DNA from 2 places in the Komagataeibacter sucrofermentans DSM 15973 genome. Region 2 is predicted to be linked to the other one. Evidence: riboswitches for the same ligand, from Rfam matches in the RefSeq annotation. Region 2 holds a riboswitch; the other holds the start of a gene.
The links. A riboswitch is a leader RNA that binds a small molecule or an ion and turns the genes downstream of it on or off. The one in region 2 is predicted to bind cobalamin.
Positions count from the first base shown of each region.

Region 1: another riboswitch for cobalamin. It lies ahead of R5N89_RS12960 (DUF1636 domain-containing protein); the one in region 2 lies ahead of metE (5-methyltetrahydropteroyltriglutamate--homocysteine S-methyltransferase).

Region 1 is NZ_CP137157.1:2,740,057-2,744,469, forward strand. It holds gene R5N89_RS12945 (MDR family oxidoreductase) at 20-1,009, shown strand; gene R5N89_RS12950 (CbtB domain-containing protein) at 1,190-1,411, opposite strand; gene R5N89_RS12955 (histidine phosphatase family protein) at 1,504-2,109, shown strand; cobalamin riboswitch at 2,154-2,383, shown strand; gene R5N89_RS12960 (DUF1636 domain-containing protein) at 2,530-2,925, shown strand; gene cobW (cobalamin biosynthesis protein CobW) at 2,931-3,983, shown strand; gene cobN (cobaltochelatase subunit CobN) at 4,011-4,413, shown strand, end outside.
Region 2 is NZ_CP137157.1:1,426,862-1,431,274, forward strand. It holds gene R5N89_RS06990 (hypothetical protein) at 120-614, shown strand; gene R5N89_RS06995 (metalloregulator ArsR/SmtB family transcription factor) at 679-1,602, opposite strand; cobalamin riboswitch at 1,669-1,872, shown strand; gene metE (5-methyltetrahydropteroyltriglutamate--homocysteine S-methyltransferase) at 1,995-4,289, shown strand.

The sequences.
Region 1 (4,413 bases), 1.3 Mb from region 2:
AGCAAGGAAACCCGTTCGCATGTTCGAGGCCCTCATGATCCGCCACGCCGATGGCGCGACCACCACCCGGCTGGAACAGGTCGACCCCGCAAGCCTGCCACAGGGCGATGTGACGGTCGAAGTCGCGCAGTCCAGCCTCAACTACAAGGATGCGCTGGCCATGACGCGCGGGGCGCCGGTTGTGCGGCATTTTCCCATGATTCCAGGCATTGACCTTGCTGGCCGTGTTCTCCACTCCGATGACCCGGTCTTCCGCCCCGGCGATCAGGTTCTGGCCACCGGCTGGGGACTGGGGGAAAAGCACTGGGGCGGCATGGCTGGCATGGCCCGCCTGCCGGGGCGGTGGCTGCTGCCACACCCCGCGGGCCTGTCGGGGCGGCAGGTGATGGGCATTGGCACGGCGGGCTTTACCGCCATGCTGTGCGTCATGGCGCTGGAGGATGGCGGGCTGACGCCTGCCTCCGGCCCCATCATCGTCAGCGGGGCGGGCGGCGGCGTGGGCGGCATGGCCGTGATGCTGCTGGCGCAGTTGGGCTATCAGGTGGTGGCGGTAACGGGGCGGGCGCAGCTTCAGGCCTATCTGACCAGCCTGGGTGCTGCCGAAGTGCTGCCACGCGAAGCCCTCGCCCCTACCGGCAAGCCGTTGGAAAAAGCACGCTGGGCAGGCGGGATCGACGTGGTGGGGGGCGAGGCGCTGGCCACGATGTGCGCCTCCATCACGCAGGGCGGCACGGTGGCGGCCTGCGGGCTGGCCGGGGGCATGGCCCTGCCGCTGACTGTGGCCCCCTTCATTTTACGCAATGTGCGCCTGCAGGGAATCGACAGCGTCATGTGCCCCCGACCGCGCCGCATGACGGCCTGGGCGCGGCTTGCGCGTGACATCGACCCCACACGGCTGGACAGCATGCTGCATGACGCAACCCTGGCCGAAGTGCCCGGCCTGGCCCCGCGCCTGCTTGCGGGGCATATAAGAGGGCGGACCGTTATCCACCTCACCAATTCAAAATGATAAAAGTTTCTGGGTGCCGCCTTTTTTCAAAAAGGCGGCGTTCTATCGAAGCTTCTTGAAAAAATCTTCGCCAAGAACTGCTGCTTTCAAAAGTCGTTCAGGCAATAAAAAACGGCAGGCGCAATGGGCGCATGCCGTTCTTCACATCAGGCCATGCGGGGCGGATGCGCCCCGCGCCCCTTAGTGGCAGGGGAAGCCGAGCAGATGACGGCCGTCATGCACGAATTCATGCACGTAATGGCCAGAAACGAGCGAGGTCGCGCCCTGCTCCGCGCCAACGAAGTAGATCAGCAGCGAGGCCAGAACCAGCCCGAACACGCCCCACGGCAGCAGGTCGCGCACGGGAATGGCAACCGGCGGGGCGACAATATTGGCGGACAGGACGGATGTGTCTTGGCTCATGCTGAAAACTCCATGGATCATGCTCGATCCGGAGCAGTATGGCATGACAGGGCGGCTTGCAATGCCCTTGCCGTGTAACCGGATCAGCCGCCATGCTTTCAAAATCAACCGGCAAGGTCAATCATCCATTGCTCGCCCCACCCTTTCGGGCCACGCAGGGCAGCATGAACCAGACCCTGACCTGCATCGCCCTGCCTGCGCCTGATGAGTTGCGCCGGGGCGTCATTCCGGCACGCGATGCTGCCCCCATCCTGCCCGCAGGCTTCATGGCCCGCCTGCCGTCGGCCGATCGCCTTTTTGTGCCACCGCCCCTGAACAAGACCATCGGAACCGATGCCTGCGAGGCCGTGCCCGCCCTGCAGGCGGCCGATATGGGGGCGTGGCACGGGCTTTCGCTCAAGGTTCTCCCCCCTGCCGACCTCACCCGCTGGGTGGGAGATGCCGGTTTCGCGCCACCGGGGGGTGAAAGCCGCGACTCGCTGCTGCGCCGCGCTGGCACATGGCTGGCCGCACTCCCCGCAATGCCAGCGCGCATGCTGGTGCTGGCCGATGCCACGGTCATCCGCGCGCTTGCCATCGCGGCCCTCGGCGGTGACGGCGCCATGATGGCGCGGCTCGATATCGCCCCCCTCACCCGCACGGTGCTGACCCGCCACGCCACATGGCGTCTGGCCACCAGCGGCGCGCCCCGGCCCTGAGGGCACGGGCTGGCATGCGGCTTTGACAGCGCGGACCGCAATCGGCTAAATCCGCCCCTGATGGTTCCCCCACAGGGAGAATAGGGAAGACGGTGCGCCACTCGGCAATGCCGTCGCTGCCCCCGCAACTGTAAGTGGTCGAATCCGGCCCGGTGCGTGCACCGGTCCCGCCACTGGTCCCTGAGGGACCGGGAAGGCCGCCGGATATTGAGGGTGTGGCCCGCCACGCCCTTCGCCACAAGCCAGGAGACCTGCCATCCCCGCCCGCGCGGGACAGATGACCGTTTCGATCGCATGGCTGGCGGGGTGCCCGGCACGCGACTGGCCACCACCTGGCAATCTGCTGCCGGGCGGGGCATGACCGCGCACCCCGCTTTTTGTGCTGCCCGCCCGGCAGCGCCGCGAAAGGGCACGGACCAGATGACCACTTCCCCCCAGCCAGACACGGCACCACCGCCCGTGCACCTGCATGTGTGCGTAACCTGCCGCCGCGGCCTGCCCGCATCGGACAACCCGCAGGGCAGGCAGTTGCACGATGCCATGCAGGCACTGGCCAAAGGCGATCCCGACATTGTGGTGCATGAAGTCGCCTGCCTTGCCGCGTGCAACGACGGCTGCACCGCCGTTATCGCGACACCGGGCAAATGGGGCTGGCTACTGGCCAATCTCGGCCCGGAAAAGGCCGATGACCTGCTGACCTACACCAAAGCGTACGCCGCCTCGGCCAAAGGCACCGTCATGCCTTCGCGCAGGCCCGCAAGCCTGTCGGACATGGTGCGCGGCCGCTTTCCCGCATCCCTCTTTTCCGGAGTCTGACCGCCATGAACACGTCCGCCACGGCCCGCGCCAAAGTGCCCGTTACCGTCATCACCGGCTTTCTGGGCGCAGGCAAGACCACGCTGCTGCGCCACGTGCTGGCCAATGCGAAAGGCAAGCGCATTGCCATCGTGGTCAATGAATTCGGCACGCTGGGCATCGATGGCGACACGCTGCGCGCCTGCGGCGTGGAAGGCTGCACCGACGAGGATATTGTCGAACTGACCAATGGCTGCCTGTGCTGCACCGTGGCGGACGACTTCCTGCCCACCATGGAAGCCCTGCTCGACCGCGCGACCCCGCCCGACCATATCGTGATCGAGACCTCCGGCCTCGCCCTGCCCAAGCCGCTGCTCAAGGCGTTCGGCTGGCCCACCATCCGCACGCGCATGACCGTTGACGGCGTGGTGACCGTGGTCGATGGCCCCGCCGTGGAAGCCGGCCGCTTTGCCGATGACCCCGAGGAAGTCGCCCGCCAGCAGGCCGCCGACCCCTCGCTCGACCACGACAACCCCCTGGCCGAGGTGTACGAGGACCAGCTCCTGTGCGCGGACCTGATCATGCTCAACAAGACCGACCTCATGACGCCCGCGCAGGCCGATGCGGTCGAGGCCGCGATCCGCGCCGAGATCCCGCGCGCGGTGAAGGTGGTGCGCGCCACCGACGGGCAGGTTGACCCCGCCGTGCTGCTCGGCCTCGATGCGGCGGCGGAAGATGACCTTGCCGCCCGCCCCTCCCACCATGATGCCGAGGGCGGCGAGCACGAGCATGATGATTTCGAGAGCTTCGTGCTGCCCATCCCCGAGCAGGACAGCGTGGAGGGCTTCATCACCCGCCTGCAAAAACTGGCCGAACAGCACGACATCCTGCGCATGAAGGGCTACGCCACCGTGCGCGGCAAGGCCATGCGGCTGGCCGTGCAGGGGGTTGGCAGCCGCTTTCGCCACCAGTTCGACCAGCCCGTGCCCAAGGATGGCCCGCGAACCGGCACCCTTGTGGTGATCGGCCAGAAGGGGCTGGACCAGGCCGCCATTGCAGCGGCCCTGGCACTGGCGTAAGGCAAACGGCAGACGGGGGGCCGAATCATGCACCTGCTGGCACGCGAGGTCCGCACGCTCGATGAGGCCGATCAGGCCGAAGACCTCGGCCACGCCCCGGCTGATATCGTGTTCCTGTCCTTTTCGGACAGTGACCTGCTATGCCTCAACGCCGCCCATGCGGCAGGGGCCGCGCCCGATGCCAGCCTGCGCACCGCAACGCTGTCCCGCCTGCGCCACCCCATGTCGATCGACCTGTATGTGGCCGACACCATCATGGAGTCGCGCTGCGTGGTGGTGCGGCTGCTTGGCGGGCTGGAATACTGGCGCTACGGCGTGGAGGAACTCAGCCGCGCGTGCCAGCAGGCGGACATCCCGCTGGTGCTGCTGGCAGGCGACGGGCGCGACGACCCGCGCCTGGCCGAACGCTCCACCGTGACAGAGGCCATCC
Region 2 (4,413 bases):
CCGTCGGCGCGATACACACACTTGCGCCCATCTGTCCCGAACAATCCCATGGCTTGCAGTTGCGCACACGTACCAGTCCATTGGCTTCCAGCTGAACGCGGTAATCCGGTTATGACGCAATGCGTGAATGCATTGCCTCCCAATTAAGTCCATGTCCGTTTGCAATGGTCAAAAAGATGACGTCTCCCGTTCCATCGCCCGAATTCATTCTGATACAGCAGCGTCGGCGCCGCCGATCAATTTCCATGTCCCGCCTTATGGAATGCGCACCCCGTCGCGAGGACGTGCTGAAAGCGGTCGCTGGCACGCCCGTTTGCGTTCCCAACCCTGAAGAAGCGATCCGTGCAGATGGGTTTTCCACATTCCTGCATATAGCCCCGCCAGTCAGCGGACTGCCGATCGTTTTACGGGATCGGGGCGACTATCTGGAGGAACTCTTCTCGCCCCTGCTGCTGGAGGCTCTGGCCCATGTCGATGCAGCTTGCGCAATATCAGACTTCCACGAGCCAGAAGCGCCAATGACTTTGCTGCAAGCCTATATTTCCGCGCAATGGACTATCGGCGCGCGTGATGCCGCCATGCACCTCTATGGTTTGCCGGGTTCAACCGCATAAGGCCTGCCCCCGGGCAGTATTTTACGCATGCCCGGGTCATTAAATGTGCTTCGTAAGGGTCACATCAGAAACGGCCACCACTCCAGAGCCCAACTGTCAGTTCCCCTTCGAGATAGGTCGTTTCCGTACACGTCAGGCCTGCTTCGGCAAACCAGTTCCGCATCTGGCTATCATTGAAACCCAGATGAAGATGTGCGTTCAGGTCCCGCAGTTCGGTGCGGCCATGTTGCGCGAAATCCACGACCAGTAATCGGCCATCGGGAGACAGAATCCTTGCGGCCTCGGCAATTGCGGCGGCTGGATGCTGCACGTAATGAAGAACCTGGTGCATCACCGCCAGATCAACACTTCCGCTCGCCTGTGGCAGGGAATAGATATCCCCCTGTCGCAATGCCGCCCGTTCCAGCCCGGCGGCTGCCAGATTGGTCCGGGCCACGCGCAGCATGGCAGGACTTCTGTCAAACCCGGTGATCAGTTGCGCCTGGGGCGCCAGCAGTTCGATCATGCGACCTGTGCCGGTACCGATATCGACCAGATGATGGATTACGCCCTTGCCGACTATGCGGCGTATTGCGCTTTCCACGTCCTGCTCCGACACATGCAATGAACGGATGGCATCCCATTCGACGGCATGGGTTTCGAAATATTCCTCAGCGGCTGCCGCCCGGACTGAACGCACCGCCCTGAGCCGTTCGGAGTCAGCCATGATTTCAGGATCGCTGCCCGACGGCCAACTGGCCACGGCATCGTAAACGGGCGCCATTTCGGTTTTATGGTCAAGGGTCAGAAACACCCAGTTTCCTTCCTTGCGCCGGGCTATGAGTCCTGCCTGCACCAACGTTTTGATATGCCGGGAAACCCGCGGCTGGCTCTGCCCCAGCACCTGGGCAATCTCCCCCACGGACAATTCCATATTCCGCAATAGCGCAAGGATACGCAGGCGCGTCTGGTCGGCCAGGGCCTGAAAGATAATGACCGGCGTTTGCATGAAAATATCTATATAACGAAATTCGCATATAGACAATAATAATTGACAGACTGATGAAATCTCTTTCTACTCTCACCCTGTCATGGTTCTGCACCCGGGTTTTTGGCGTGTAGCTAAGAGGGAAACCGGTATAAGCCGGTGCTGCCCCCGCAACTGTAAGCGGCGAGTGATGGTCCGTTCAGGCCACTGGAATGTATCCACATTCCGGGAAGGCAGGCCCATTGTGTCGACCCGCAAGCCAGGAGACCTGCCATGGCCGCATAAAATCCTCCGGCGGGGTGTCCGGGCGGGTCGCTACCCTGCCGTGCTGGACCTGGCCTGCTGCCGTGTTCGTGTGGATGATGCGTGGCACCTGCCCTGTTAGCCTCGCCCAACCTGAGTTTGAGGCTATCATGACTGTTTCTGTCGCCACCCTCGGCTTCCCGCGGATCGGGGCGCGCCGCGAGCTGAAAATCGCTCTTGAAAACTACTGGTCCGGTAAAAGCGATGCCGCTACCCTGCTGGCCACCGCGCGCGACCTGCGTGCTGCCGCGTGGGCGCGCCAGCGCGATCTGGGCGCGGATATCATTCCGTCAAACGACTTTTCGCTTTACGATCATGTGCTCGACACGACCGCCATGGTTGGCGCGGTGCCTGCCATTTACGAATGGGATGGGGACAAGGTCGATATCACGACCTATTTCGCCATGGCACGCGGCAATGGCCACCAGCATGACACATGCAACTGCGCTGGCGCACCAGCGGCGGAAATGACCAAGTGGTTTGATACCAATTACCATTACCTGGTACCGGAATTCACGCCCGACCAGACATTCCGCCTCGCCTCAGGCAAGATCGTGGACGAATACCTCGAAGCCCGGAAGCTTGGCATCGACACCCGCCCGGTCCTGCTCGGGCCTGTCAGCTACCTGTTGCTGGGCAAGGCCCGTGGCGGGGCGTTCAATGTCCTGACCCTGCTGCCACGCCTGTTGCCGGTTTATGTGGAAGTACTCAATACGCTTGCGGCGGCGGGCGCCACATGGGTGCAGATCGACGAGCCATGCCTGGTGCTGGACCTGCCCGACGGGGCCGATGACGCCTATGCCCGCGCCTATGCCGAACTGATCCGTGATGTTCCTGCCATCCGCTTCATGCTGACGACCTATTTCGGTGCGCTGGGCGATAATCTGGCAACTGCGCTGGGCCTGCCTGTCCACGGCCTTCATGTTGACCTGGTCCGCGCGCCCGAGCAGCTTGCGGATGTTGTGGCCGGAGCACGGCCGGACCTTGTGCTGTCACTGGGTGTGCTGGATGGACGCAATGTGTGGAAAGCGGACCTGAACGCCATCCTTGACCGGGTGGAACCCATCGTTGCAGCCGGTCGCAAGGTCATTCTTGCGCCGTCGTGCTCCCTGCTGCATACGCCGATCGACCTTGAGCGCGAAACCGAACTTGATGCCGACATCCGTTCGTGGCTGGCGTTCGCGGTGCAGAAGGTTGCTGAACTGGCCGTCCTCGCCAGGGCGCTGAATAACGGGCGCGACAGCGTGCGGCAGGTGCTCGATGCCTCCAGCGCTGCCGTGGCTTCCCGTCGCACATCGCCACGGATCAATAACCCGGCCGTTCAGGCACGCGCGGCAAAGGCGGACGCAACGCTCGCCCGTCGGGCATCGCCTTTCAGCCAGCGCCGCCCGCGCCAGCAGGCCAGACTGCGCCTTCCCGCCTACCCCACCACCACGATCGGTTCCTTTCCCCAGACCCCGGAAATCCGCAAGGCGCGCGCAGCGCATGCCCGGGGCGCGCTTTCGACCGAGGCCTATAATACCTTCCTGCGCGAACAGACCGCCCGGGTTGTGAAATGGCAGGAGGAGGTCGCGCTTGATGTGCTGGTCCATGGCGAGTTCGAGCGCAATGACATGGTCCAGTATTTTGGCGAACAGTTGGCAGGCTTTGCATTCACCAGGCATGCATGGGTTCAGTCCTATGGCTCCCGTTATGTCCGCCCACCCATCATTTATGGTGATGTATCGCGCCCCAAACCCATGACAGTCGAATGGTGGCGGTATGCGCAGTCACTGACCAGCCGCCCCATGAAGGGCATGCTGACCGGGCCGGTCACGATCCTGAACTGGTCTTTCGTGCGGGATGACCAGCCCCGCAACGTCACCTGCCGCCAGATCGCCTTTGCCATTCGCGATGAGGTTGTCGATCTGGAAAAAGCCGGGGCGGCGATCATCCAGATTGATGAGGCAGCCCTGCGCGAAGGCCTGCCGCTGCGCCATCGGGATTGGCAGCATTACCTTGACTGGGCTGTGGAAAGCTTCCGCATCGCGGCATGGGGCGTGGCAGATGCAACCCAGATCCATACCCACATGTGCTACTCGGAGTTCAACGACATCATTGCCGCCATTGCGGCGATGGATGCAGATGTCATTTCCATCGAGACGGCGCGCTCCAGGATGGAACTGCTCGAAGTCTTTGCCGATTACCATTACCCGGCGGAAATCGGGCCGGGCGTGTATGACATCCACTCCCCCCGCATCCCCACCGTGCAGGAGATGGTTGAACTCCTGAAACTTGCGACCGAACGCCTGAGCGCCGATCAGTTGTGGGTCAACCCGGATTGCGGACTCAAGACCCGCAAATGGGAAGAAGTCAGGCCCGCGATCGAGAACATGGTAGCTGCCGCGCGGACCATGCGCGACTGACCTCCGCCCTCCCTTCCCTTCATATGACACGCCTCCGCCCCTGCCGGGTGGGGGCAACCGGCCTGCCTGCCCACGGCCAGCCCTTCGCTGCGTGCACACCGGCATCGCGTTTAGGGGAATTGGG